4 regions of the Enterobacter vonholyi genome follow, and region 1 is predicted to be linked to each of the others. Evidence: predicted binding sites of a transcription regulator. Region 1 holds the regulator's gene; each other region holds the start of a gene.
What was found. The regulator PurR, encoded in region 1, represses purine synthesis genes. The targets are predictions, from matches to a motif close to CANGCAAACGTTTGCNTG.
Positions count from the first base shown of each region.

Region 1 (7,482 bases):
CCATATCGCGCTGGAAGTGGATAACGCGGCCGATGCGTGCGAACGCATTCGCAAAAATGGCGGTAACGTTACGCGCGAAGCGGGCCCGGTAAAAGGCGGCACCACCGTGATTGCGTTTGTGGAAGATCCGGACGGTTACAAAATCGAGCTGATTGAAGCCAAAGACGCCGGTCGCGGTCTGGGCAACTGATCCCTCAGGGCGCAACGTGCGCCCGTAGTTTTACTGCATCACCCCGCAAAATTTGCCATAATGCGCTCTGCTTTTTCCCCATGTAAGAGACCCTGATGTCCGATAACGCTCAATTTAGCGGTCTGTGCGACCGTTTTCGTGGTTTTTATCCCGTTGTCATTGATGTAGAAACAGCCGGATTTAACGCTAAAACCGATGCGCTGCTCGAAATTGCCGCCATCACGCTGAAGATGGATGAACAGGGCTGGCTTACACCGGACACCACGCTGCATTTCCACGTTGAACCTTTCGAAGGGGCAAACTTACAGCCAGAAGCGCTGGCGTTTAACGGTATCGATCCGCATAACCCGCTGCGCGGTGCCGTCAGTGAATATGATGCGCTGCACGCCATTTTTAAAATGGTGCGTAAAGGCATGAAAGAGAGCAACTGCAGCCGCGCCATTATGGTGGCCCATAACGCCACCTTCGATCACAGCTTTACCATGGCTGCCGCGGAGCGCGCGTCGCTCAAACGCAACCCCTTCCACCCTTTTGTCACCTTCGACACCGCCGCATTGAGCGGCCTGGCGCTGGGACAAACGGTGTTATCTAAAGCCTGCATTACGGCTGGCATTCCGTTCGACGGAACGCAGGCGCACTCCGCTCTATACGATACGGAGCGCACCGCAGAGCTGTTCTGTGAGATCGTCAACCGCTGGAAGCGTCTTGGCGGCTGGCCGCTGCCGATGGGTGACTGCGAAGAATAAAAAAAAGCGACCTTATCTGGTCGCTTTTTTATTTGCGCAGAAAATTACTCTGCGTCCGGCTCTTCCGTTTTGTACTTCGCCGCCGTCTCTTTGATCAGCTGCTGCAGTTCGCCGCGCTGATACATTTCAATCAGGATATCGCAGCCGCCAACCAGTTCGCCGTCAACCCACAGCTGTGGGAAAGTCGGCCAGTTAGCGTACTTAGGCAGCTCAGCGCGGATGTCCGGATTCTGCAGGATATCAACGTAAGCAAAACGCTCACCACAGGCTGACAGCGCCTGAACCGCTTGTGCGGAGAAGCCGCAGCTTGGCAGCTTCGGAGAACCTTTCATATACAGCAGAATCGGGTTTTCAGCGATCTGGCGCTGGATTTTTTCAATAGTGGTGCTCATGTCTTGCTTCCTTTAACTTCTGTTACGGCATTCGTCTGACATTGTAGCGGTTCAGACTGGCATCGGAAAATAACATTTTTGTCACGTTTATACATTCTACCCCGAGTCACGAAAAGTTGCATTGCAAATGGTGTTTACCCCTGCGGCAGTCAGGGTTTTGCTTAGGGAGCGGGCAAATGTGCGACAGAACGATGAATTTTTTTGCACTTGCTAACGAAACACGATTGTAGATTGAAAAATGCTATTAACTTTCTGGCTTTTTATAGATTAGAATCGACGGGCTTTGTAAATCACACGCGGGTATTATTGATGACCTGCATTTATCAGGGGACTGCCCAGTGGCGCGGATAAATAAAATCTCGATCACGCTCTGTGCTTTACTGTTTACTTCACTCACTTTCACGCCAGTGGCAAACGCCTCTCAGCAGGCGCGGCATTCTGCTGTACAAAAAAACCATCTGGTGAAAGCCACAGAACGTAAGAAAAAAACCACCGCTAAGAACGACAAGAAAAAAACACCGGCTCAGACGAAACAGACCGCTTCCAGCAAAACGAAAACAAAACCTTCCCGCACTGCCCACTCTGCCAAAAGTAAAGCTTCGCAAACCGCCGCTAACCTCGTTACTGAAAAATGCATCACGCGTAAAGGCCATAAGGCGAAATGCACGAAGGTCACGAAAATTGCGGAAGTGCATAAAGTGCGCGTACAGAAAGCGCAAAAAACCGCAATGAATAAACTGATGGGGCAGATTGGTAAACCTTATCACTGGGGTGGGACTTCGCCGCGTACCGGTTTTGACTGCAGCGGCCTCGTCTATTACGCCTATAAAGATCTGGTCAAGTTCCGCATTCCGCGCACCGCCAACGAAATGTACCACCTGCGCGATGCCTCACCGGTTGACCGCGGTGAGCTGGAAAATGGCGATCTGGTGTTCTTCCGCACCCAAGGCCGCGGGACGGCTGACCACGTTGGCGTCTATGTAGGCAACGGAAAATTCATCCAGTCTCCACGTAGCGGTCAGGATATTCAGATCACCTCTCTCAGTGAAGACTACTGGGTACGCCACTACGTCGGCGCACGCCGCGTGATGACGCCGAAAACCATTCGCTAACCCCTGCCCTGCCACACCCGTGGCAGGGTAAGTTCCTCTTTTGCATACCCTTTCAATTTGCTATCCTGTCCTTGTTGTCTGTGTGGTTATTGGCAACGCAAAATACAATAAGGAGAGAAGCAATGTCGTTCGAATTACCTGCACTACCGTATGCAAAAGACGCCCTGGCACCGCACATTTCTGCGGAAACCCTGGAATATCACTACGGCAAACATCACCAGACTTACGTCACCAACCTGAACAACCTGATCAAGGGCACCGATTTTGAAGGCAAAACGCTGGAAGAGATCGTCCGCAGCTCTGAGGGTGGCGTATTCAACAACGCCGCTCAGGTGTGGAACCACACCTTCTACTGGCACTGCCTGGCGCCGAATGCCGGCGGTGAACCTGTCGGTGAACTGGCTACCGCTATCAACGCCGCATTTGGCAGCTTCGCAGATTTCAAAGCGAAATTTACCGATGCAGCCATCAAGAACTTCGGTTCAGGCTGGACGTGGCTGGTTAAAGAGGCGGATGGCAAACTGGCTATCGTATCCACCTCTAACGCGGGCACCCCGCTGACCACCAGCGCGAAGCCGCTGATGACCGTGGACGTATGGGAACACGCTTACTACATCGATTACCGTAACGCGCGCCCGAACTACCTGGAACACTTCTGGGCACTGGTTAACTGGGACTTTGTGGCGAAGAACTTCGCCGCGTAAAAGACACGCAGAAGGGTTCGCCCTTCTGCGTTTTTGGTTTATTCCGCAGCGCAGGCTGCTTCTGGCTGTTTACGACCCGACATCATCACCAACAGCAGGCCAAGCGCGGCAATGATTGCCCCCATCACCGGCACAAAGCTGTATCCCAGACCACCTGAAATCACGGCCCCACCGGCCGCCGCACCGAGCGCATTGCCCAGGTTAAAGGCACCGATATTGACCGAGGATGAGAGGCCCGGCGCTTCATGCGCAACACGCATCACGCGCATCTGCAGCGGTGGCACCACGGCGAACGTTGCTGCACCCCAGACGACCATCGCCATCGCGGCGCCAAACTCGTTACGCGCCAGCCACGGAATGGCGATCATGATGACAATCAGCAGGGTTAAGAAGCCCTTCAGCGTCCCGCTCACGGAACGGTCGGCAAATTTCCCGCCGAGATAGTTGCCAATCGAGAAGCCCACGCCAATCAGCACCAGCATCGCGGTCACAAAGAGAGGCGTTGCGTGGGTAATGTCATGCAGTACCGGTGAAATATAGGTATAGAGGGTAAACATCGCCCCTGCCCCGAGAACGGTGGTAAGCAGCGCGGAAAGCACCTGCGGGCGCATCAGCACCGCCAGCTCCTTACGCACTTCCGGACGTTCTCCGGCGCTGCCTTTCGGCAGGGAGAAGAACAATGCCACCATCGCGACCACGCCCAGCCCGGCCGTCGCCAGGAAAGACATACGCCAGCCGATCGCTTCTCCCAGCCAGGTTGCAGCAGGAACACCGCCGATGTTAGCGATGGTCAGACCCATAAACATGGTGGCCACGGCGCTCGCCTGCTTATGTTTTGGCACCACGCTTGCCGCCACGACCGACCCCAGCCCAAAGAACGCGCCGTGGTTGAGGCTTGTCAGAATACGCGACAGCATCAGCGTGGTGTAGTCCGGCGAAATGGCCGAAAGCACGTTGCCGAGGGTGAAAATCGCCATCAGGAAAATCAGCGCATTGCGGCGCGCGCGATGAGAAAGGAGAAGCGTCATCAGCGGCGCCCCCACCATCACGCCGATAGCGTAGGCGCTGATCAACATGCCAGCCGCAGGGATCGAGACGTCCACGCCGCGGGCGATGACGGGCAGTAACCCCATCGGGGAGAATTCAGTGGTGCCAATCCCAAAAGCGCCAATCGCCAGGGCCAGCAGGGGAAAATTGATTTTCATGCGTCAACTCCGGATGCCGTGTCATGTGGTGACACAGAACAAAGAAGCGGAAAGCATGACATCAATCACAAAAAATGAGAAGTTAACAAAATGGCAAAAGATTTTTGCCAGAGAAGTAACAATCCGGGGAGTCGGGAGGGAAGGCTCTCCCTCCGCGTAAATCAGTGCAGCGCAGCCGTCAGACCGGCCGCAACAATCAGAGCCAGCACAACAACGGTGGTGAACAGCGAAAACTTAAGATCGGAACTCATCAATTTTTCTCCTTTTAATCCCCACACGAAAAGTGAGCTTGCTCATTTTTGCACAGATTACGTCAAAAATCTTCCTGGATTTATACTGAGAACCACTTTACCTCTTCCCCTTTTCATCAAGATAGGACAAAATTCCACGCTAAATTTATTAGCGTACCGGCCATTGACCCCCTCCTGACGTCCCGTGTCGTTTTCCCGGCGTGCCGCAATTCAAGATTGCGTGATAAGGGTGAGAGAAGGCAAACGTTTACCTTCAAGTTTTTCAGGAGTTTAGGATATGGTCTGGAGTGACATTTAATGGCAACAATTAAAGACGTAGCAAAACGCGCAAACGTTTCCACTACAACCGTATCACATGTAATTAACAAAACCCGCTTTGTGGCGGAAGAGACGCGCAACGCCGTCTGGGCAGCGATCAAGGAGCTGCATTATTCGCCAAGTGCGGTCGCGCGTAGCCTTAAGGTTAATCACACCAAGTCCATTGGATTGCTGGCGACCAGTAGTGAAGCGGCCTATTTTGCCGAGATCATTGAAGCGGTTGAAAAAAACTGCTTCCAGAAAGGCTATACCCTGATTCTGGGCAACGCGTGGAACAGCATTGAAAAACAGCGCGCCTACCTGTCGATGATGGCTCAGAAGCGCGTTGACGGCCTGCTGGTGATGTGTTCCGAGTACCCGGAATCCGTGCTGTCGATGCTCGAAGAGTATCGCCACATCCCCATGGTCGTTATGGACTGGGGCGAAGCGCGTGCAGATTTCACCGACTCCGTTATCGACAATGCCTTTGAAGGCGGTTATATGGCCGGCCGTTACCTGATCGAACGCGGTCACCGCGAGATTGGCGTGATCCCGGGTCCGCTGGAGCGCAACACCGGGGCGGGCCGTCTTGCCGGTTTTATGAAAGCGATGGAAGAAGCGCTGATCACCGTGCCGGAAAACTGGATCGTGCAGGGCGACTTTGAGCCGGAATCAGGCTACCGCGCAATGCAGCAGATCGTTTCCCAGCCGCACCGTCCGACCGCCGTTTTCTGCGGGGGTGACATCATGGCCATGGGCGCGCTCTGCGCCGCCGATGAACTGGGTCTGCGCGTACCGCAGGATATTTCCGTGATCGGGTATGACAACGTGCGTAACGCGCGCTTCTTCACCCCAGCGCTGACCACCATTCACCAGCCGAAAGATTCGCTGGGCGAAACGGCCTTCAATATGCTGCTCGACAGGATCGTCAACAAGCGCGAAGAGTCGCAGTCCATTGAAGTTCACCCGCGCCTGATTGAACGCCGTTCCGTTGCGGACGGTCCGTTCCGCGACTACCGTCGTTAATCCCTTTACGGGGCCAGCTACGCTGGCTCCCGTAACCATTCCCGGTTCAGCGTTTCGCTGTCCCCCAGATAATCCAGCAGCCAGGCCATGGCGGGCGAGACATCATTTTGTTGCCAGGTCAGGCAGCAGGCCGCGTCCGGGAACGGATTTTCCAGCGTCAGTTCAACCCATTCGCCGGTATTGATGCGCGGACGCGCAAAATGAACGGGCACCATCGCGACGCACAGTCCGGCACTGAGGCACGTCGCCGACGATTCCCAGTCCGGAGCCACCACCCGCCGCTGGTTGTCCAGAAGCCAGGTGATACGCTTGGGCAATGAACGGGACGTATCCTCCAGCACCAGCGAGGGCCAGTTGCGCAGCGTATCGTCGCTAAGCGGCCCGTCCATCGCTGCCAGAGGATGATCGCTGGCCACCACGCATTTCCAGCTCAGCATCCCCATGTCGCGAAAGGCGTAACGTCCCCCGACCGGGATCGCCTGCGTCGCGCCAATCGCCATCTCCGCCCTGCCGTCCGCCAGCGCATCCCACACCCCGTTGAACACCTCCTGCGAGACCCGCAGCTCAACGTCAGAGAAATGACGATAGAAATCGACAATCATCTGTCGGGTGCGTTCCGGCTTCACGATGTTATCCACCGCGATGGAAAGATGTCCCCGCCAGCCGTTGGCGATCTGCTGGCACTGTTCGCGGGTGATCTGCATTTTTTTGATAACAGAACGCCCTTCCTTCAAAAACCACGCCCCGGCGGGCGTCAATTCCACGTCACGATGCCGCCGCTCAAACAGCGGAACCGCCAGCCACTCCTCCAGTTGACGCACCGTGTAGCTGATGGCCGAAGGGACGCGGTGCAGCTCCTGCGCCGCACCGCTGAAGCTGCCGTTACGCGCGACAGCATCGACCACTTCAAGAGAATAATCTGACCACATTTTCTGCCTGCAAAAAATTTGAATGCACCCGCCAAATATTAGCGTTTCACAAGCGGCTTTGCACTCCCTACACTCAGCGCCAATGTATACCTGCCTCCTCAGGAGAATAAAATAATGCAACCCAGGAACGGTTTTTTAGTCTGGCTCGGCGGCTTAAGCGTGCTGGGCTTTTTGGCCACCGATATGTACCTGCCGGCTTTTGCCGCGATGCAGGAAGATTTGCAAACCCCCGCTGCCGCCATCAGTGCCAGCCTGAGTTTGTTCCTCGCCGGTTTTGCTTTTGCACAGCTGCTCTGGGGACCGCTCTCGGATCGCTTTGGTCGTAAACCGGTACTGCTGCTGGGTCTGGCCATTTTTGCGGTGGGGTGCCTGGGGATGTTATGGGTACGCGACGCCACCTGGCTGCTGGTGCTGCGCTTCGTTCAGGCCGTGGGCGTCTGTGCCGCGGCCGTGACCTGGCAGGCGCTGGTGACTGACTACTACCCGGCTAACCGCACAAACCGTATTTTCGCCACCATTATGCCGCTGGTGGGCCTCTCCCCTGCCCTGGCTCCGCTGCTGGGCAGCTGGATCCTCGCGCACTTTGACTGGCAGGCCATTTTTGCCACGCTGTTTGCCATCACGCTGGTG
Region 1 covers NZ_CP162152.1:1,864,676-1,872,157, reverse strand. Annotated here, with positions in the region: gene gloA (lactoylglutathione lyase) at 1-190, shown strand, start outside; gene rnt (ribonuclease T) at 286-936, shown strand; gene grxD (monothiol glutaredoxin 4) at 981-1,328, opposite strand; gene AB3N39_RS08910 (C40 family peptidase) at 1,667-2,440, shown strand; gene sodB (superoxide dismutase [Fe]) at 2,563-3,144, shown strand; gene AB3N39_RS08900 (MFS transporter) at 3,183-4,349, opposite strand; gene AB3N39_RS08895 (YnhF family membrane protein) at 4,511-4,600, opposite strand; gene purR (HTH-type transcriptional repressor PurR) at 4,898-5,923, shown strand; gene punR (DNA-binding transcriptional activator PunR) at 5,941-6,852, opposite strand; gene punC (purine nucleoside transporter PunC) at 6,967-7,482, shown strand, end outside.

Region 2 (7,482 bases), 210 kb from region 1:
AACGACCAGCCTGTCCGTTGTCAGACGCACTTTTGGCACATTACTGCGATAGCCAAACATCGATCCCACTCCTTCCCGTCACTTCTGCTTACCCATTAGCTTTACTATACCTGCGCCTGCGCCGTCTGTGAAAACAGTGACATACCATTTTTCTCGCTTTTCACTATTTTCGATGAGAACTCTCTATCAAAGCAGCCTTTTGATAAAAAAATATTGTCACGCCCGGGGGTGGGAAAAAACGCGGCGACAACGCAGAATGTTAGCGTGCTCACCATCTTATTTTCCCTGGAGGGAAAATGTCCCGCGTATCACAGGCCAGGAGCCTGGGTAAATATTTCCTGCTCGTCGATAACATGCTGGTCGTGCTCGGCTTTTTTGTCGTTTTTCCCCTTATATCGATCCGCTTTGTCGATCAAATGGGCTGGGCGGCATTAATGGTCGGCATTGCCCTGGGGCTACGCCAGTTTGTCCAGCAGGGTCTGGGCGTCTTTGGCGGGGCCATTGCCGACCGCTTTGGCGCTAAACCGATGATCGTTACCGGTATGCTGCTGCGCGCGGCAGGGTTTGCCACGATGGCGGTCGCCCAGGAGCCCTGGCTGCTCTGGTTCTCCTGCTTTCTCTCCGGCATCGGGGGCACGCTGTTCGATCCGCCACGTACCGCGCTGGTGGTGAAGCTGATTCGCCCTCAGCACCGCGGCCGTTTCTTCTCGATTCTGATGATGCAGGACAGTGCCGGGGCGGTTATCGGCGCCCTGCTGGGAAGCTGGCTGCTGCAGTATGACTTCCGTCTGGTCTGTGCGGCTGGGGCGGTGCTCTTTATTCTATGCGCGCTGTTTAATGGCCTGTTCCTGCCCGCCTGGAAGCTGTCGACGGTCAAAGCGCCGGTCCGGGAGGGGCTTGGCCGGGTCCTGCGCGACAGGCGTTTTGTCACCTATGTGTTGACCCTGACGGGCTATTACATGCTGGCTGTGCAGGTCATGCTGATGCTGCCGATCATGGTTAACGACATTGCGGGCACGCCTGCAGCCGTTAAATGGATGTACGCTATCGAAGCCTGCCTGTCGTTAACGCTGCTTTATCCGATTGCCCGCTGGAGCGAACGGCATTTTCGTCTGGAGCATCGCCTGATGGCCGGGCTGCTCCTGATGACGCTGAGCATGATGCCGATCGGCCTCGTGAATACGCTCCAGCAGCTGTTTACGCTGATTTGCACGTTCTATATTGGCTCAATCATCGCCGAGCCTGCCCGTGAGACGCTGAGCGCCTCGCTTGCGGATGCGCGTGCGCGCGGCAGCTATATGGGGTTCAGCCGCCTGGGGCTGGCGCTCGGCGGGGCATTAGGTTACGCCGGTGGCGGCTGGTTGTTTGATGCCGGCAAAGCGTTAAATCAACCTGAACTCCCGTGGATGATGCTGGGCGCGGTGGGCTTTATGACGCTCCTTGCCCTGTGGTGGCAGTTCAGCCAGAAACGCAGCGCGAGCGGCATGCTCGAGCCTGGCGCATAGCCTTTCCCTCGGGCGGGAGCCTCTCCCGCCCCACTTCTCAGTTTTTTCTGCTGGTTTCTGCCCATTCACGCTGACATACTGGCGTAACAGGACAGAAGCGCCGATTTTTCGTTGAGGAACAGTATGAAGAAAATTGTCTTTGCCGCTGCATTAGTTGTCAGCGGCCTGCTGGTTGGCTGTAACCAGCTCACGCAATATGCCGTCAGTGAACAGGAAATTAATCAGGCGCTGGAAAAACATAACAATTTCTCGAAAGACATTGGCGTGCCGGGGCTGGCAGACGCGCATATCGTGCTTACAAACCTGAGTAGCCAGATCGGACGTGAAGAGCCAAACAAAGTCACCCTGGCCGGTGATGCGGACCTCGATATGTCCTCCCTGTTTGGCAATCAGAAAGCCAACATCAAGCTCAAGCTGAAGGCACTCCCTGTTTTCAACAAAGAGAAAGGGGCGATTTTCCTGCAGGAGATGGAAGTGGTCGATGCGCAGGTGTCTCCGGACAAGATGGCACCGGTTCTGCAAACCCTGATGCCCTATCTGAACCAGTCGCTGCGTAATTATTTTAACCAGCAGCCCGCGTACGTCTTAAGTGAAGACAAAAGCAAGGGTGAAGCCCTGGCGAAAAAATACGCAAAGGGCATAGAGGTGAAACCGGGCGAAATTATCATTCCTTTCACCGATTAACCTGAAGGGCGCTGCGGCGCCCTTTTTTTTCACGGAAAAGTGTGCAAACGAAAACGTTTCCGCTTATGATTTGTGCCCGGCAAAAACAGCCATCCTTATGACTGATTCCTGACAAGCCGGAGCTTCCATGACTGCACAACCCCAGGTTCTTAAAATCCGCCGCCCTGACGACTGGCATATCCATCTGCGCGATGGCGATATGCTGAAAACCGTCGTGCCTTATACCAGCGAAATTTATGGCCGCGCGATTGTCATGCCTAACCTGGTTCCACCAGTCACCACCGTCGATGCCGCGATAGCCTATCGCCAGCGCATCCTGGATGCCGTGCCTGCGGGACACGATTTTACCCCGCTGATGACCTGCTATCTGACCGACTCGCTGGACCCGAACGAAGTGGAGCGTGGGTTTAACGAAGGCGTCTTTACGGCAGCGAAACTCTACCCGGCGAATGCCACCACCAACTCCAGCCACGGCGTCACCAGCATTGATGCCATCATGCCGGTTCTGGAACGCATGCAGAAACTGGGTATGCCGCTGCTGGTCCATGGTGAAGTCACGCGCGCGGAGATTGATATCTTCGACCGTGAAGCCCGTTTTATCGAGACCGTGATGGAGCCTTTGCGCCAGCGCCTGCCCGCGCTAAAGGTGGTATTTGAGCATATCACCACCAAAGACGCGGCAGAGTACGTGCGTGACGGCAACGATCTTATCGCTGCCACCATTACGCCACAGCACCTGATGTTTAACCGTAACCACATGCTGGTGGGCGGGGTGCGCCCTCACCTCTACTGTCTGCCTATCCTCAAACGCAACATCCACCAGCAGGCGCTGCGCGAGCTGGTCGCCAGCGGGTTCTCCCGCGCGTTCCTCGGTACCGACTCCGCACCTCACGCCCGCCATCGTAAAGAGGCGAGTTGCGGCTGCGCAGGCTGCTTCAACGCCCCAACGGCGCTTGCCAGCTACGCAACCGTATTTGAAGAGATGAACGCGCTGGAACATTTCGAAGCATTCTGCTCCCTTAACGGCCCGCGCTTCTACGGCCTGCCGGTCAACGACACCTTCATCGAGCTGGAGCGGAAAGCGAGCCACATTGAGGAGTCCATTGCCCTGACGGATGATACGCTGATCCCATTCCTGGCGGGTGAAACCGTTAACTGGACGGTAAAACGTTAAAAAATCAATCCCCCTTGTTGTCAAAAAGATAATATACCTGTATAAATAAACAGTATATTACACAGGGGGCATTTATGCGTATTGAAGTCACCATAGCCAAAACTACCGTTCTGCCTGCCGGCGCGCTTGATGCACTGGCAGGCGAATTATCCCGCCGTATTAACAACACCTTTCCCGATAACGCGGGTGCCGTAACGGTGCGTTACGCCTCGGCGAACAACCTCTCCGTCATTGGTGCTGCGAAAGAAGATAAAGATCGCATCAGCGAAATCCTGCAGGAAACGTGGGAAAGCGCAGACGACTGGTTTATCACAGATTAACACTGCTCCCTCATTGTGTTTTTTGCCGGGTCGCCCCGGCTTTTTTTTGTCTAAAAATCCTGCAAGTTCAAATTAATTCGGCATCTTCTTTAAGAATCGTGAACAAGATGGTGTTTTATTGTTCGAACAATCCTAAAAAGCAGAAAAATGTGTTGCCAGCTGTTTATTTTTCCCGTCGGAACCCTTATTACTTGGTATACTGAAGATGCTTTCAGAAAAACATGCATTGAACCTCAAAGCCGTTGTCTTCTAACACGCATTAAGGGGGTTATAATGGAAAAGAATAGTGAAGTGATCCAGACCCATCCACTTGTAGGCTGGGATATCAGTACCGTAGATAGCTACGATGCGCTGATGCTGCGTTTGCACTACCAGACCCCGAATCAACTCAACCGTGAAGAAGCGGAAGTTGGACAGACGCTGTGGCTAACAACAGACGTCGCCCGTCAGTTTATTTCTATTTTAGAAGCAGGTATTGCAAAAATAGAATCTGGCGACTATCAGGAAAATGAGTATAAACGGCACTAAGCTTATGCCCACTTTTCTCTCTACAGGCACCCTCGCGGTGCCTTATTTATTTCTCCCTTGTCTAACCCCGCGTTGTTAATTACTCTGCTAACAAAACGTCAGTTTATGAGATGCATATGAAATACGACTTAATCATTATTGGTAGCGGCTCCGTGGGTTCCGCCGCCGGTTATTACGCAACACAGGCAGGCCTGAAGGTCCTGATGATCGATGCCCACCTTCCTCCTCATTCAGAGGGCAGCCATCATGGCGATACCCGCCTCATGCGCCACGCGTATGGAGAAGGCGAGCGCTATGTACCGCTGGTGCTTCGCGCCCAGACGCTGTGGGACGAGCTGGCGAAGCAGACCGAAGAGCGTATTTTCGAGCGTACCGGCGTTATCAACCTTGGCCCTGCTAATTCTGATTTTCTCGCCAGCGTCGAGCGCAGCGCAAAAGCCTTTAATCTTGATGTCGAGAAGCTGGACGCGACGGGCGTTACCGCGCGCTGGCCTGAAATTACCGTCCCCGACGATTACATTGGCCTCTTTGAAGCCCACTCCGGCGTGCTGCACTGTGAAACGGCGATCAAAACCTGGATCGATCTTGCCGCGAAAGCCGGCTGCGCGCAGCTGTTTAACTGTCCGGTAGAGGCTATCACCCATGACGAGAATGGCGTCACGGTAACGACTATTGACGGCGACTATTCAGCGTCCCGCCTGCTCGTCAGCGCAGGAACCTGGGTCACGCGCCTGCTGCCGGAACTGCCTGTCCAGCCGGTGCGTAAGGTCTTCTCCTGGTTCCAGTCGGATGGGCGCTACAGCGCGCAGAATAAATTCCCGGCCTTTACCGGCGAATTGCCGAATGGCGATCAGTTCTACGGTTTCCCTTCCGAGAAAGACGCGCTGAAAATCGGTAAACACAACGGGGGCCAGGCTATCGCCTCTCCTGACGAGCGTAAGCCCTTCGGCGCCTTCCCACAGGATGGTTCAGAGGCCTTCTCGTTCCTGCGCAATATTCTTCCAGGCGTCGGTGGCTTGCTGTATGGCGCGGCCTGTACCTACGACAACACGCCGGATGAAGACTTTATCATTGACACCCTGCCGGGGCATGACAACGTCCTGCTGATTACCGGGCTGAGCGGCCATGGCTTTAAGTTCGCGTCCGTGCTGGGCGAGATCGCCGCACAGTTTGCCCAGGGCATCACGCCGCAGTTTGATCTGACGCCCTTCTCCCTCTCGCGATTTAACGGATAATCCGCCACGGGCTCCGGACGTCCCGGAGCCCGTTTCATTTACACTGCATGTTGGGGCGTTATGCGCAGGATCGTTAACTTTCTTATGAATAATATTCGCGAGCATTTTATGCTCTATATCTTACTGTGGGCGCTGCTGGCCATTATTGATTTTGTTTACATCGTATTTTATTGAAAACCATGATTGACAATAATTGACGTTTATTTAGCTTTGCTGAAACTCTCAATTTCATCTTGCACGAAGACATTGAATTACATTTATTGATCCTGTTCAAAAACGCTGAAATAAATAAAATAAAAATCAATAGACAATTATTTCAGTTGCAATATCACCTCTTCCCGTTCATTTTTACCTTTCGGTTAATATGAAAATGGACATTCTGATGCAATTGCGTAACTCCTCCCGGCGCTACGGAATAATATCCATAAGTTTGCACTGGATATTTGCTCTTGCCGTCTACGGTATGTTTGGACTTGGGCTCTGGATGGTCACGCTCAGCTATTACGATGGCTGGTATCACCAGGCGCCAGAGTTGCATAAAAGTATTGGTGTCCTGCTGATGCTGGGGCTGGTCTTCCGCGTGATCTGGCGACATATCTCCCCGCCGCCCGCCGCGCCAACGTCACACAGCAAATTTACCCGCGTTAGTGCAGTCGCCGCGCATATTGCCCTCTATGCGCTGCTGTTTGCCATCCTGATTAGCGGCTATCTCATTTCGACGGCTGACGGTAAGCCGATTAACGTTTTTGGCCTGTTCGAGGTTCCGGCAACGCTCAGCGATGCCGGGGCTCAGGCCGACACGGCGGGCGTCGTTCACCTCTGGCTTGCCTGGAGCGTGGTGATCCTGTCCGTACTTCACGGGCTTGCCGCCCTCAAACACCATTTTATTGATAAAGACGATACGCTAAAGCGCATGCTTGGCCGCTCGTCAGTTGACTCTGGAGCATAAAATGAAAAAACACCTGCTGGGTATCGCCCTGGGTTCTCTGTTATTCACCGCCGGTAATGCCGTGGCGGCGGATTATAAAATTGATAAAGAGGGCCAGCACGCTTTCGTCAATTTCCGTATTCAGCACCTGGGCTACAGCTGGCTGTACGGCACCTTTAAGGATTTTGACGGCACGTTCACCTTTGACGAGAAAAATCCCGCGGCCGATAAAGTCAATGTGACGATTAATACGAACAGCGTCGACACGAACCACGCAGAGCGCGATAAACACCTGCGCAGTGGGGAGTTCCTCAACGTCGCGAAATTCCCGCAGGCGACCTTCACTTCTACTGAGGTGAAGAAAGACGGTGATAAGCTGAATATTACCGGCAACCTGACGCTTAACGGCGTAACAAAACCAGTCACGCTTGATGCTAAATTACTGGGTCAGGGTGACGATCCGTGGGGCGGTAAACGCGCAGGTTTTGAAGCGGCAGGGAAAATTCACCTGAAAGATTTTAATATCACAACGGATTTAGGCCCGGCGTCTCAGGACGTGGAGCTGATTATTTCCGTTGAAGGGGTACAGCAGAAATCATAATAACTTCGCCCGGCTGGCTTTCACCGTGCCGGGCTTTTTTATCATTCCGGGTCAGGGATACCCAGTTTGGTATTCAGACGACCGCGTGATTTATTAAAAATCTTGTTGCCGTTTTCACGTCCTGCGCGACGGCGACGCTGCTCTTCTTCCGGCAGGATGCTCTCTTCACTGCACAGCTCGCTACAGCAGCCGTTAAACTTCTCGGCACAGGCCGGGCACTGAATGAACAGCAGATGGCAGCCGTCGTTTTTGCAGTTGGTGTGGGTATCGCACGGCGCGCCGCACTGGTGGCACTGGGCAATAACGTCTTCAGAGATACGCTCACCCATCCGCTCGTCAAAGACAAAGTTTTTCCCGATAAAGCGTACCGGCAACCCCTGCTCACGGGCGCGACGAGCGTACTCAATAATGCCGCCTTCAATGTGCCAGACCTTATTGAAGCCGTTGTGCTTCATCCACGCGCTGGCTTTCTCGCAGCGGATACCGCCGGTGCAGTACATAACGATC
Region 2 covers NZ_CP162152.1:1,655,357-1,662,838, reverse strand. Annotated here, with positions in the region: gene rimJ (ribosomal protein S5-alanine N-acetyltransferase) at 1-60, opposite strand, end outside; gene mdtH (multidrug efflux MFS transporter MdtH) at 297-1,505, shown strand; gene AB3N39_RS07845 (lipoprotein) at 1,629-2,189, shown strand; gene pyrC (dihydroorotase) at 2,317-3,363, shown strand; gene dinI (DNA damage-inducible protein I) at 3,438-3,683, shown strand; gene bssS (biofilm formation regulator BssS) at 3,957-4,211, shown strand; gene solA (N-methyl-L-tryptophan oxidase) at 4,328-5,446, shown strand; gene AB3N39_RS07820 (YceO family protein) at 5,507-5,620, shown strand; gene AB3N39_RS07815 (cytochrome b) at 5,829-6,395, shown strand; gene AB3N39_RS07810 (YceI family protein) at 6,397-6,975, shown strand; gene AB3N39_RS07805 (rhodanese-related sulfurtransferase) at 7,017-7,482, opposite strand, start outside.
Region 2: pyrC (dihydroorotase) is a predicted target of PurR. The motif match lies at 2,236-2,253, and genes of this name have one in related genera.

Region 3 (7,482 bases), 1.4 Mb from region 1:
GTAAAGAGGGGTTATCACCCGGCCAGAAACTCGCGAAAGTTTCATCGTCAGGGAGATAAAGTGGCAGAGAGAGCTGTGCCGGTCCGTTCAGAAATACCTCAACCAGAGATCCTACGTAAAATCGGAAAGGAGTTTAACACGGAACCTGCAAGGAGAGAACCGGGCGATCCCTCGCCCGACTTTTCGATCAATGTGACGCTTTTTCGCTTTCGTCCGCGTCCAGTACCACCTCTTCAGGGCGGATCACCGAGATCAGCTTGAAGATCAGGCTCAGGCCAACGCCGACGATGGTCGCGAGCGCCATGCCCTTCAGCTCGGCCGCACCGATGTGCACCTTCGCGCCGCTCACGCCGATAATCAGGATTACTGAGGTCAGGATCAGGTTCTGCGCCTTGCTGTAATCCACTTTGGATTCAATCAGCACGCGAATACCGGAGGCACCAATTACCCCGTACAGCAGCAGAGACACGCCGCCCATCACCGGCACCGGGATGATCTGAATCGCTGCCGCCAGCTTGCCGACGCAGGAGAGCAGAATGGCGATGATCGCCGCGCCGCCGATAACCCAGGTACTGTAGACGCGGGTAATCGCCATCACGCCGATGTTCTCACCGTAGGTGGTGTTTGGCGTTGAGCCAAAGAAACCGGAGATAATGGTGGAGAAACCGTTCGCAAACATGGAACGATGTAGACCCGGGTCACGGATCAAATCGCGCTTAACGATGTTCGCCGTCACCACCAGGTGGCCGACGTGCTCCGCAATCACCACCAGCGCCGCAGGCAGAATGGTGAAAATCGCAAACCATTCGAAGCGAGGGGTGTAGAAGGTTGGCAGCGCGAACCAGTGCGCCTCGGCAATCGGAGTGGTGTCCACCACGCCCATCGCGAAGGAGAGCGCGTAGCCCGCCAGCACGCCGATCAGGATCGGGATTATCGCCATAAACCCGCGGAACAGGACGGAGCCAAACACCGTTACGCCCAGCGTTACCAGCGAGATGATAATGGTTTTGGAATCCGGTGACTGGCCGTCAGCAGGCAGCAGACCGGCCATATTCGCCGCCACACCCGCCAGTTCAAGACCGATGACCGCAACGATGGCGCCCATCGCCGCAGGCGGGAACATCACGTCCAGCCAGCCGGTACCGGCTTTCTTCACAATGAAGGACACCACGCAGAACAGGACGCCACACATGATAAAGCCGCCCAGCGCGACTTCATAACCCAGCGGCAGCAGCAGCAAAACCGGCGAGATAAACGCGAAGCTTGACCCCAGATACGCCGGGATTTTGCCTTTACAGATAAAGAGGTACAACAACGTACCGATGCCGTTGAACAACAGCACGGTTGCCGGGTTAATGTGGAACAGGATTGGCACCAGCACGGTTGCGCCAAACATGGCGAACAGGTGCTGCAAACTAAGCGGGATAGTCTGTAAAAGCGGCGGTCTTTCACTCACCCCGATAGCACGGCGCGTCATAGTGTTTTCCTCTGAGTAGTATTGTTGTTGGTGTTTTATTCAAAAAAAAGCCGACTATCAAAGTCGGCTTATTTATCGTTATTCGATTATTTCGTACCAAAGATCTTATCGCCGGCATCGCCGAGCCCCGGGATGATGTACCCGTGCTCGTTCAGGCCCTGGTCGATAGAGGCGGTATACAGCTCAACGTCCGGGTGCGCTTTTTCCAGCGCCGCGATCCCTTCCGGTGCCGCAACCAGCACCAGCACCTTAATGCTGCTACAGCCCGCGTTTTTCAGCAGGTCGATGGTGGCGATCATCGAACCACCGGTCGCCAGCATCGGATCAACCACCAGCGCCATACGCTCGTCGATGTTAGACACCAGCTTCTGGAAGTAAGGAACCGGCTCAAGAGTTTCTTCGTTACGGTAGATACCCACCACGCTGATACGCGCGCTTGGCACGTGCTCCAGCACGCCTTCCATCATGCCGAGACCGGCACGCAGAATTGGCACCACGGTAATTTTCTTACCTTTGATCTGCTCAACCTGCACCGGGCCGTTCCAGCCTTCGATGGTGACTTTTTCTGTTTCCAGATCGGAGGTCGCTTCGTATGTCAGCAGGCTGCCGACTTCAGATGCCAGTTCGCGAAAACGCTTCGTGCTGATGTCATGCTCACGCATCAGGCCCAACTTGTGTTTAACGAGTGGGTGTTTCACTTCCACAATCTTCATTCTCTTTCTCCTCTGAGGCGGCGTCCGCAAAAAAATCGCGGGATTATACCGCTTTTTTCGGATTAGGCCATACCCATCTTGCTTGACGTATATCAAGCAAAGTGATTTAGAGACAAAAAAAACCGGAGGCGAGACTCCGGCTTGGGTGCGGGTTCTGCCCGGTGGCGCTGCGCTTACGCGGACCTACGTGTAGTGTAGGTCGGGTAAGCGTTAGCGCCACCCGGCAATTACAGGCTATCGCCGTTGCTCGCAATTACCTGCTTATACCAGTCGAACGATTTCTTCTTGCTGCGGTTCAGCGTGCCGTTGCCTTCATTGTCTTTGTCGACAAAGATAAAGCCGTAGCGTTTTTTCATTTCGCCCGTACCGGCAGAAACGAGGTCGATACAGCCCCACGGGGTGTAGCCCATCAGATCCACGCCATCTTCCTCCACCGCTTTTTTCATCTCGCGGATGTGGGCGGACAGGTAGTCAATGCGGTACTGGTCGTTCACCGTGCCGTCGCTCTCCTGCACGTCGATCGCGCCAAAGCCGTTTTCAACGATAAACAGCGGCAGCTGATAGTGATCCCAGAACCAGTTGAGGGAGTAGCGCAGCCCCACCGGGTCAATCTGCCAGCCCCAGTCCGATTTCTGCACGTACGGGTTAGTGACCAGGCTCTTGCTCTCGTCGTAATCCAGCTGCGGGTTATCCGACGTCGCCTTGGTGGCGAAGGACATATAGTAGCTGAAGCCGATGTAGTCCACGCAGCCCTGCGTCAGCGCGGCTTTATCTTCTTCGGTAATATCCAGCGTGAAGCCGCGACGCGCAAAGTAGTTGAGCAGATGCTGCGGGTACCTGCCGCGCACGTGCACGTCGGTGAACCAGTAGCGGCGGTGCATGGCATTCATCGCCATCATCATATCGTCCGGCGCGCAGGTGAGCGGGTAGATAGGACACATGGCAATCATGCAGCCAATCTGCAGCGACGGGTTAATCTCGCGCCCCGCCTTCACCGCCAGGGCGCTGGCCACCAGCTCATAGTGCGCCGCCTGGAACATCACCGGCTCACGGTCTTCACCCGGCGCGTACTTCAGCCCGGAGTTAGTGAACGGCGCAAAGTCTTCGTGGAAGTTGGCCTGGTTGTTGATCTCGTTGAAGGTCATCCAGTACTTCACTTTATGCTGATAGCGCTGGAATACCACTTTTGCAAAACGAACGAAGAAGTCGATCAGCTTACGGTTGCGCCAGCCGCCGTATTCCGTGACCAGATGGAAAGGCATCTCGAAGTGAGACAGGGTGATAACCGGTTCGATGCCGTACTTCAGGCATTCGTCGAACAGGTTGTCATAGAATTTCAGGCCAGCCTCGTTAGGCTCAAGCTCGTCGCCTTTCGGGAAGATCCGCGTCCAGGCAATAGAGGTGCGGAAGCATTTGAACCCCATCTCAGCAAAGAGTTTGATGTCTTCTTTATAGCGGTGGTAGAAATCAATGGCTTCATGGTTAGGGTAATTTTTCCCTTCCAGCACGCCGTTGGTGATTTCACGCGGCACGCCGTGCGCGCCCGCGGTCATGACGTCGGCCACGCTCACGCCTTTTCCGCCCTCTTTCCAGCCGCCTTCCAGCTGATGCGCCGCAACGGCCCCACCCCACAGAAAATCTGCTTTAAATCCTGACATTCGCTTTCCCTCATTCTGCGTTATTATCTGCAAAAACAATTACAGAAACCGGTTTCAGTTCGATGATGTGCAAAGGGAATAACCGTTGCAAGCAGTTCTCAGAAACCGGTTTCATTTTCGTGAACAGAGTCAAGTTTGGCTGCATTCACGGGGTGCACAGAAAAAAAGATCTCCACGTCCAGAATAGGCTCGCAAACGTTTGCCTGGACTGTTAGAATTGCGCCGATTTTTCTTACTAGCTATGCAATCGCGTGGGGATTTAAGCCGTGACCAACAAAACTTCTCTCAGCTACAAAGATGCCGGTGTTGATATTGACGCAGGTAATGCGCTGGTTGACCGAATCAAAGGTGTGGTGAAAAAAACCCGCCGCCCGGAAGTGATGGGTGGTCTGGGTGGATTCGGCGCACTGTGCGCGCTGCCGCAAAAATATCGTGAACCTGTTCTGGTCTCGGGTACTGACGGTGTAGGCACCAAGCTGCGCCTGGCGATGGATTTAAAACGTCACGACACGATCGGTATCGATCTGGTCGCGATGTGCGTGAATGACCTGGTGGTACAGGGCGCAGAGCCGCTGTTCTTCCTCGATTATTACGCGACCGGCAAACTGGACGTAGATACCGCGGCAAGCGTGATTAACGGTATCGCCGAAGGCTGTCTGCAGTCTGGCTGCGCGCTGGTCGGTGGTGAAACCGCAGAAATGCCGGGCATGTATCACGGCGAAGATTATGACGTCGCGGGCTTCTGCGTCGGCGTAGTAGAAAAATCAGAAATTATCGACGGCAGCAAAGTGGCCGATGGCGATGTGCTGATCGCGCTGGCCTCCAGCGGCCCGCACTCTAACGGCTACTCCCTGGTGCGTAAAATCCTCGAAGTGAGCGGATGTGATCCGCTGACCACCGAGCTTGACGGTAAACCGCTGGCTGACCATCTGCTGGCGCCGACCCGCATCTACGTGAAGAACGTGCTCGAGCTTATGGAGAACGTCGACGTTCACGCCATTGCCCACCTGACCGGCGGCGGCTTCTGGGAAAATATCCCGCGCGTTCTGCCGGACAACACCCAGGCGGTGATCGACGAATCCTCATGGCAGTGGCCAGCCGTGTTTAACTGGCTGCAGACCGCGGGCAACGTGAGCTCTCACGAAATGTACCGCACCTTTAACTGCGGCGTGGGCATGGTTATCGCCCTGCCGGCAAGCGAAGCGGATAAAGCAGTGAAGCTGCTGACGGAGAAAGGTGAAAACGCGTGGAAAATCGGTACGATTAAAGCCTCCGATTCCGAACAGCGTGTGGTCATTGAATGAAAAACATCGTGGTGCTCATTTCCGGCAACGGAAGCAATTTGCAGGCCATCATAGACGCCTGCAAGCAGAAGAAAATCAACGGCACCATTCGGGCAGTATTCAGCAACAAGGCCGACGCGTTCGGCCTTGAGCGCGCGCGGGAAGCCAACATTCCCGCGCACGCGCTGGAAGCCAGCCAGTTCGCCGGACGTGAAGCCTTTGACCGCGAGCTGGTGCATGAGATTGATGCCTACGCGCCGGACGTAGTCGTGCTGGCGGGCTATATGCGCATTCTGAGCCCGGCTTTTGTAGAACACTTCGCCGGACGTCTGCTGAATATTCACCCTTCTCTTCTGCCGAAATATCCCGGCCTGCATACCCATCGTCAGGTTCTGGAAAATGGCGATGAGGAGCACGGCACCTCCGTGCATTTCGTTACCGACGAGCTGGACGGCGGTCCGGTTATCCTGCAGGCGAAAGTCCCGGTCTTTGACGGCGATAGCGAAGAAGACGTGACCGAACGCGTGCAGACCCAGGAACACGCCATTTACCCGCTGGTGGTAAGCTGGTTTGTCGACGGACGTCTCGAGATGCGCGACGGCGCTGCCTGGCTGGACGGCGTTAAGTTACCTCCGCAGGGCCATGCGGCGGAAGAGTAGTTTATTATGTCGGGTGGCGCTTCTGCGCTTACCCGACCTGCCTGATGCATTACCCGAATGTCCCCTCCCCAACCCTCTAAATTCCCCAACAAAAAAAATAACTGTCATACTTTTCTGGCACTGTTGGACATATCGTGGAAATGCTCGCCATAATAAGGACGAGACGGATTTACCACGTCCTGTGATTGAACTGGAGTGTGAGCTGTAATGGGTCAGGAAAAGTTATATATCGAGAAAGAGCTAAGCTGGTTAGCATTCAACGAACGTGTACTCCAGGAAGCGGCAGACAAAAGTAACCCGCTGATCGAGCGCATGCGTTTTTTGGGTATTTATTCGAACAACCTGGATGAGTTCTACAAGGTTCGCTTTGCCGAGCTGAAAAGACGCATCATCATCAGCGAAGAACAAGGCTTAAACTCGCACTCGCGGCATCTGCTGGGCAAAATCCAGTCCCGCGTGCTGAAAGCCGATCAGGAATTTGACGGCCTGTATAACGAACTGCTGCTGGAGATGGCGCGCAATCAAATCTTCCTGATTAACGAACGCCAGCTTTCAGTTAACCAACAAAACTGGCTGCGCCACTACTTCAAACACTATCTGCGCCAGCACATTACCCCGATTCTGATCAACCGCGAAACCGATCTGGTGCAGTTTTTGAAAGATGACTACACCTACCTCGCGGTGGAAATTATTCGCGGTGAATCTATCCGTTACGCGCTGCTGGAGATCCCATCCGACAAGGTGCCGCGCTTTGTGAACCTGCCGCCGGAAACCCCGCGCAGACGCAAACCAATGATCCTGCTGGATAACATCCTGCGCTACTGTCTGGACGACATCTTCAAAGGCTTCTTCGATTACGATGCGTTAAACGCCTACTCGATGAAAATGACTCGTGACGCCGAATATGACCTGGTGCATGAGATGGAAGCCAGCCTGATGGAGCTGATGTCATCCAGCCTGAAACAGCGCCTGACGGCTGAACCGGTGCGCTTCGTCTATCAGCGCGATATGCCGGACGCCATGGTGGAGATGCTGCGTGAGAAACTGACCATTTCGCGCTATGACTCCATCGTTCCGGGCGGTCGTTACCACAACTTTAAAGATTTTATTGGCTTCCCGAACGTCGGCAAAGCCAATCTGGTAAACAAGCCGCTGCCGCGCCTGCGCCATCTCTGGTTCGATAAATTCCGCAACGGATTCGACGCCATCCGCGAACGCGATGTCCTGCTCTACTATCCGTACCACACCTTCGAGCACGTGCTGGAACTGCTGCGTCAGGCCTCGTTCGACCCGAGCGTGCTGGCGATCAAAATCAACATCTACCGCGTGGCAAAAGATTCCCGCATCATCGATGCGATGATCCACGCGGCGCACAACGCCAAAAAAGTCACCGTGGTGGTTGAGCTGCAGGCGCGCTTCGACGAAGAGGCGAACATTCACTGGGCGCGTCGTCTGACGGAAGCCGGTGTGCACGTTATTTTCTCCGCGCCGGGGCTGAAAATTCACGCCAAGCTGTTCCTCATCTCTCGTAAAGAGGGCGATGAGGTGGTGCGTTATGCCCACATCGGTACCGGGAACTTTAACGAGAAAACCGCGCGAATTTATACCGACTACTCGCTCTTAACTGCCGATGCCCGCATCACTAACGAAGTGCGCCGGGTCTTTAACTTTATCGAAAACCCGTACCGTCCG
Region 3 covers NZ_CP162152.1:3,263,769-3,271,250, forward strand. Annotated here, with positions in the region: gene AB3N39_RS15305 (DnaA inactivator Hda) at 1-91, opposite strand, end outside; gene uraA (uracil permease) at 188-1,477, opposite strand; gene upp (uracil phosphoribosyltransferase) at 1,564-2,190, opposite strand; gene AB3N39_RS15320 (6-phospho-beta-glucosidase) at 2,418-3,848, opposite strand; gene purM (phosphoribosylformylglycinamidine cyclo-ligase) at 4,115-5,152, shown strand; gene purN (phosphoribosylglycinamide formyltransferase) at 5,149-5,790, shown strand; gene ppk1 (polyphosphate kinase 1) at 5,998-7,482, shown strand, end outside.
Region 3: purM (phosphoribosylformylglycinamidine cyclo-ligase) is a predicted target of PurR. The motif match lies at 4,037-4,054, and genes of this name have one in related genera.

Region 4 (7,482 bases), 1.1 Mb from region 1:
GAAATTTTCTCCGGCCTGGATTACGCCAACTTCCCGAAAATCACCGTCATTGAAAACAAGATGAAAGTGGATGAGATGGTGACGGTGCGCGATATCACGCTGACCAGCACCTGCGAACACCATTTTGTGACCATCGACGGTAAAGCGACCGTGGCGTATATCCCCAAAGATACGGTGATTGGCCTGTCGAAGATCAACCGCATCGTGCAGTTCTTTGCCCAGCGTCCGCAGGTGCAGGAGCGTCTGACGCAGCAGATCCTGACCGCGCTGCAAACGCTGCTGGGCACCAATAACGTGGCCGTCTCTATCGACGCGGTTCACTACTGCGTGAAGGCGCGCGGCGTGCGTGATGCGACCAGTGCAACGACCACCACCTCGCTGGGCGGCCTGTTTAAGTCAAGCCAGAATACCCGCCAGGAGTTCCTGCGCGCCGTACGTCATCACAACTAAGTCTTACAGGGCAGGGACCATGGAGCGAAACGTCACGCTCGATTTTGTTCGCGGCGTCGCCATTCTCGGTATCCTGCTGCTTAATATCGCCGCCTTCGGTTTGCCGAAGGCGGCTTATCTCAATCCTGCGTGGTATGGCGACATCACGCGCAGCGATGCCTGGACGTGGGCGATCCTCGATCTCTTTGCGCAGGTCAAATTCCTCACGCTCTTTGCCCTGCTGTTTGGCGCAGGCCTGCAGCTTCTCCTCAAGCGCGGTACGCGCTGGATCCAGTCGCGCCTGACGCTGCTGGTTCTCCTCGGCTTTATCCACGGCCTGTTCTTCTGGGACGGCGATATTCTTCTCGCGTATGGGTTAGTCGGGCTCATCTGCTGGCGTCTCATTCGCGATGCGCACAGCGTAAAAAGCCTGTTTAACACCGGCGTGATGCTGTATGTGATGGGGCTTGGCGTCCTGCTATTGCTGGGGATGATCTCCGGCGAGGCGACAAACCGTTCATGGATCCCGGATGCCGCTAACCTGCAGTACGAACAGTTCTGGAAGCTGAAAGGTGGTACGGAAGCGATAAGCAACCGTGCGGATATGCTGGGGGACAACCTCCTTGCGCTGGGCGCGCAATACGGCTGGCAGCTGGCGGGCATGATGCTGATGGGCGCGTCATTGATGCGCACCGGCTGGCTGAAAGGAGAATTCAGCCTGCGTCACTATCGTCGTACCGGCGCCGGTCTGGTGCTGCTCGGCGTGCTGATTAACCTCCCGGCGGTGATTGTGCAGTGGCATATTCACTGGGATTACCGCTGGTGCGCGTTTCTGCTCCAGGTGCCGCGTGAACTGAGCGCGCCGTTCCAGACCATCGGCTACGCGGCGCTGATCTATGGCTTCTGGCCAACGCTTTCCCGCCTGTGGATTGTCAGCGCTATCGCCTGCGTGGGCCGAATGGCGTTGAGCAATTACCTCCTGCAAACGCTCATATGTACCACGCTTTTCTATCGTTTTGGCCTGTTTATGAAATTCGACCGCCTTACGCTGCTGGCGTTTGTTATTCCGGTCTGGGTGGTAAACCTGGCGTTTTCTGTTCTCTGGCTACGCTATTTCCGCCAGGGACCGCTGGAGTGGGTGTGGCGTCAGTTAACCGCATGTGCTTCAGGGGTATCATTGAAAAACACATCCAGATAACGATCTGGATCACAATCATTAACAAAACGGATGTAAGCGTTTTCATGACTGTGAGCTTCTTCACGTAGTCCCCTTTCTCTCGCTGCCAAAATAGCCACCTTGCTAAACACAGGGGGTGTCTGTGAGTTGCTGCAATCCTTTGAAGGATGGTGAATATGATCACCATTCGTGACGTCGCCCGTCAGGCGGGCGTTTCTGTGGCTACCGTCTCACGCGTGCTCAACAATAGCGCGCTGGTCAGCCCTGAAACCCGAGAAACCGTAATGAAAGCCGTGACCCAGCTCGGGTACCGGCCAAATGCCAATGCCCAGGCGCTTGCGACGCAGGTCAGCGACACCATCGGCGTGGTGGTGATGGATGTCTCGGATGCCTTTTTCGGCGCGCTGGTGAAAGCGGTCGACATGGTGGCACAGCAGCATCAGAAATATGTCCTGATCGGTAATAGCTATCATGAGGCGGAAAAAGAGCGCCATGCCATCGAAGTGCTGATCCGCCAGCGCTGTAACGCCCTGATTGTCCATTCAAAAGCCTTGAGCGATGAAGAGCTAACCGGATTGATGGAGCAGATCCCGGGCATGGTGCTGATCAACCGCATTGTCCCCGGCTATGCCCACCGCTGCGTCGGGCTGGATAACGTCAGCGGCGCCATGATGGCCACGAAAATGCTCATCAACAACGGGCATCAGCGGATCGGTTATCTGGCCTCCAGCCATCAAATTGAAGATGACGAACTGCGGCGCGAGGGGTGGCAAAATGCCCTGAAAGAGCACGGCATTACGCCATCCGAGAGCTGGGTGGGGACCGGCACGCCGGACATGCAGGGCGGTGAGGCGGCAATGGTGGAGCTGCTGGGCCGCAATCTGCAGCTGTCTGCGGTGTTTGCCTATAACGACAGCATGGCGGCTGGCGCCCTGACGGCGCTGAAGGATAACGGCATTGCGGTGCCACAGCATTTATCACTCATTGGTTTTGATGATATCCCGATTGCCCGTTACACCGACCCGCAGCTGACAACGGTGCGCTACCCCATTGCCTCTATGGCGAAACTGGCGACTGAGCTGGCATTACAGGGAGCGGCAGGGCTGCTGGATCCGGGCGCAACGCACTGTTTCATGCCGACTTTAGTACGTCGCCACTCCGTCGCGGCCCGGCAAATTGTGGTTCCGATCACTAACTGATTAGATCAGGTGATGTAACCGTTTTCAATCTGTGAGTAAATTCACAGTATCTTAACAAGGCGCTGACTATGATGTCAGCGTTTTAGGGGCTGAAACGCTATGTAACAGTGATTATTCACTTTCACTATAGCCAATGTGCCGCAAACAACGAATAAAACGCATTTCTGGAGCGTTACCGAACACGGAAGAGAGAAATTTTATAAGTGAACTTCGGCTGTCAGTAACGTTTTATTAACACCTGCCCGCCGATCGTTATTCACAAGAACTACCCTGCATAAAAAAACCGGAGATACCATGAATAAGAAGGTGTTGACCCTGTCTGCTGTAATGGCAAGCATGCTTTTTGGTGCAGCAGCGCACGCTGCGGATACCCGTATTGGTGTGACCATCTATAAATACGACGACAACTTCATGTCTGTTGTGCGTAAAGCGATTGAGAAAGATGCGAAAGCAGCGCCAGACGTTCAGCTGCTGATGAACGACTCCCAGAATGACCAGTCCAAACAGAACGACCAGATCGACGTTCTGCTGGCGAAAGGCGTGAAAGCCCTGGCCATCAACCTGGTTGACCCGGCTGCAGCAGGCACGGTCATTGAAAAAGCGCGCGGTCAGAACGTGCCGATCGTCTTCTTCAACAAAGAACCTTCCCGTAAGGCGCTGGATAGCTACGACAAAGCGTATTACGTCGGTACTGACTCTAAAGAGTCCGGTATTATTCAGGGCGATTTGATCGCGAAACACTGGGCGGCGAACCCGAACTGGGACCTGAATAAAGACGGTCAGATTCAGTTCGTGCTGCTGAAAGGCGAGCCAGGCCACCCGGATGCTGAAGCGCGTACTACCTACGTTATCAAAGAGCTGAACGACAAGGGCCTGAAAACCCAGCAGCTGGCGTTAGATACCGCGATGTGGGATACCGCTCAGGCGAAAGATAAGATGGACGCATGGCTGTCTGGCCCTAATGCCAACAAAATCGAAGTCGTTATCGCCAACAACGATGCGATGGCAATGGGTGCGGTAGAAGCGCTGAAAGCACACAACAAATCCTCAATCCCGGTATTCGGCGTGGATGCACTGCCAGAAGCGCTGGCGCTGGTTAAATCCGGTGCGATGGCCGGTACCGTGCTGAACGATGCCAACAACCAGGCGAAAGCCACCTTCGATCTGGCGAAAAACCTCGCCGATGGCAAAGGCGCGGCAGATGGCACCAACTGGAAAATTGACAACAAAATCGTTCGCGTACCTTACGTGGGCGTAGACCAGTCCAACCTGGCTGAGTTTATCGGTAAATAAGTTAGCGGTACTGTCTCCACTGGGCGCAATTCGTTGCGCCCTTTTATAACGCGATATGCGAGGCCAACAAGGTATAATTATGGTCAGCACAACAACTCAGTCATCCGGTGAATACCTGTTGGAAATGAGCGGTATCAACAAGTCATTTCCCGGCGTTAAGGCACTCGATAATGTTAATTTAAAAGTTCGTCCTCACTCTATTCATGCCTTAATGGGAGAGAACGGTGCGGGTAAATCAACATTATTAAAATGTCTTTTTGGGATCTATCAAAAAGATTCTGGCAGCATTCTTTTTCAGGGGAAAGAGATCGATTTCCATTCAGCGAAAGAAGCACTGGAAAACGGTATCTCGATGGTTCACCAGGAATTAAACCTGGTGCTGCAGCGTTCAGTTATGGATAACATGTGGTTGGGACGTTATCCAACCAAAGGTGTCTTTGTCGATCAGGACAAAATGTATCGCGACACCAAAGCGATTTTCGACGAGCTGGATATTGATATCGATCCGCGCGCCCGCGTGGGAACATTATCCGTCTCCCAGATGCAGATGATCGAAATCGCCAAAGCGTTCTCCTATGATGCGAAAATCGTCATCATGGACGAACCAACATCGTCATTAACGGAAAAAGAGGTTAACCACCTTTTTACCATTATTCGTAAGCTAAAAGATCGCGGCTGCGGCATTGTGTACATCTCCCACAAAATGGAAGAGATCTTCCAGCTGTGCGATGAGATCACCATCCTGCGCGACGGTCAGTGGATTGCCACGCAGCCGCTGGAAGGGCTGGACATGGACAAGATCATCGCCATGATGGTCGGCCGTTCCCTGAACCAGCGCTTCCCTGACAAAGAAAACAAGCCGGGTGAAGTGATTCTGGAAGTGCGCAACCTGACCTCGTTACGTCAGCCGTCTATACGCGATGTCTCCTTCGACCTGCATAAAGGTGAAATCCTGGGGATTGCCGGCCTGGTCGGGGCAAAACGTACCGATATCGTCGAAACCCTGTTTGGTATCCGTGAGAAAGCTCAAGGCACCATTACGCTGCACGGTAAGAAAATTAACAACCACAACGCCAACGAAGCTATTAATAATGGTTTCGCGCTGGTGACGGAAGAGCGTCGTTCGACCGGTATTTATGCTTATCTGGATATTAACTTTAACTCGTTAATTTCTAACATTCGCAATTACAAAAACAAAGTCGGGCTGCTGGATAACTCCCGCATGAAGAGCGATACCCAATGGGTGATTGACTCCATGCGCGTGAAAACGCCAGGCCATCGCACCCAAATTGGTTCGCTGTCAGGCGGTAACCAGCAGAAAGTGATTATCGGCCGTTGGTTATTAACCCAGCCAGAAATTCTGATGCTGGATGAACCTACCCGCGGTATTGACGTCGGCGCGAAGTTTGAAATTTATCAGCTGATTGCCGAGCTGGCGAAAAAGAATAAAGGGATCATTATTATTTCTTCCGAAATGCCGGAATTGTTAGGGATCACGGACCGTATTCTGGTTATGAGCAATGGTCTCGTCGCCGGTATTGTTGACACCAAAACGACAACGCAAAACGAAATTTTGCGTCTTGCGTCTTTGCACCTTTAAGATCAGGGGCTCCTCATGAGTGCGTTAAATAAAAAAAGTTTTCTCACTTACCTGAAAGAAGGCGGTATTTACGTTGTTCTTTTAGTCTTGCTGGCAATCATCATTTTCCAGGACCCTACGTTCTTAAGCCTGCTGAACCTGAGTAACATTCTGACCCAGTCCTCCGTGCGTATTATCATTGCGCTGGGCGTGGCGGGCCTGATCGTGACCCAGGGGACGGACCTTTCTGCCGGTCGCCAGGTGGGTCTGGCGGCGGTTATCGCGGCAACTCTGCTGCAGTCGATGGAAAACGCTAACAAGGTCTTCCCGGAAATGGCCACCATGCCGATTTTCGTGGTGATCCTGATTGTCTGCGCCATCGGTGCGGTGATTGGTCTGATCAACGGAATTATCATCGCCTACCTGAACGTGACGCCGTTTATCACCACCCTGGGTACGATGATCATCGTTTACGGTATCAACTCCCTGTACTACGACTTCGTCGGCGCTTCGCCAATCTCAGGCTTTGACAGCGGCTTCTCGACCTTTACGCAAGGGTTTATTGCGCTTGGCAGCTTCCGCCTGTCGTACATCACCTTCTATGCGCTGATTGCGGTGGCCTTCGTCTGGATCCTGTGGAACAAAACGCGCTTCGGCAAAAACATCTTCGCCATCGGCGGTAACCCGGAAGCGGCGAAAGTCTCCGGCGTTAACGTAGCTCTGAACCTGCTCATCATCTATGCCCTTTCCGGCGTGTTCTACGCCTTCGGTGGGATGCTGGAAGCGGGCCGTATCGGCTCTGCAACCAACAACCTCGGCTTCATGTATGAGCTGGATGCGATCGCAGCCTGCGTGGTGGGCGGCGTCTCCTTCAGCGGCGGTGTGGGTACGGTACTGGGCGTGGTGACCGGTGTGATCATTTTCACCGTCATCAACTACGGGTTGACCTATATCGGCGTGAACCCGTACTGGCAGTACATCATCAAGGGCGCCATCATTATCTTCGCGGTTGCGCTGGATTCACTGAAGTACGCCCGTAAGAAGTAATCGTCTCTCTCCATATCCGGCCCGCTCACCGAGCGGGCTTTTTTTATGCTCTATGCCAGATGGGACTCCTCTCTGGTCACAATGCGCTCAAACCAGTCGAGTTCAGAGAGCTTGCAGGCGACCCACTGTTCGGAAAAGGCATCGCCCAGGCTGTCGGTGAGATACTGACAGCGGGCAAAGGCCTCAATCGCCTCCTGCTGGAACAGCGGCAGTTCCGGTTGGTCGTGCTGCGGTTCAGGGAGATCCCCCTCGTCGATATGTTCCAGCCCGTACAGCATGCCGGTCAGGATAGTGGCCGCCACCAGATACGGATTCGCATCGGCCCCGGCCAGCCGGTACTCGATACGACGGTTACTCTCATCCGAGCAGGGAATACGCAGGGCGGCGGAGCGGGTGTTATAGCCCCAGGAGTTAAAGACGGGTTCCGTCAGGCTTTTACGCAGGCGACGAAACGCGTTGACGCCTGGCGCAAGAATGGCGACGGAGGCGGGCATCAGCGCCAGCTGGCCCGCGACGCACAAACGTATCATGCTGTTAAGCGCGTTCACCGGGGAAGCAAAGACGTTTTCGCCGTGACGATTGTTCAGGCTGAAATGGAAGTGCAAACCGCTGCCGGCCAGCTGGCTGAAAGGCTTAGCCATAAAGTTGGCCTGCAGACCGTGCTTTTCAGCAACGTAACGGGTCAGGCGACGAAGCGCCAGCACGTTATCGCAGACCTCAACGACGCGATGGCTGTGCTTCAGGTTTAATTCGTACTG
Region 4 covers NZ_CP162152.1:2,967,530-2,975,011, reverse strand. Annotated here, with positions in the region: gene folE (GTP cyclohydrolase I FolE) at 1-450, shown strand, start outside; gene yeiB (DUF418 domain-containing protein YeiB) at 470-1,627, shown strand; gene galS (HTH-type transcriptional regulator GalS) at 1,783-2,805, shown strand; gene mglB (galactose/glucose ABC transporter substrate-binding protein MglB) at 3,100-4,098, shown strand; gene mglA (galactose/methyl galactoside ABC transporter ATP-binding protein MglA) at 4,178-5,698, shown strand; gene mglC (galactose/methyl galactoside ABC transporter permease MglC) at 5,714-6,724, shown strand; gene AB3N39_RS13965 (glutamine synthetase family protein) at 6,775-7,482, opposite strand, start outside.
Region 4: galS (HTH-type transcriptional regulator GalS) is a predicted target of PurR. The motif match lies at 1,657-1,674, and genes of this name have one in related genera.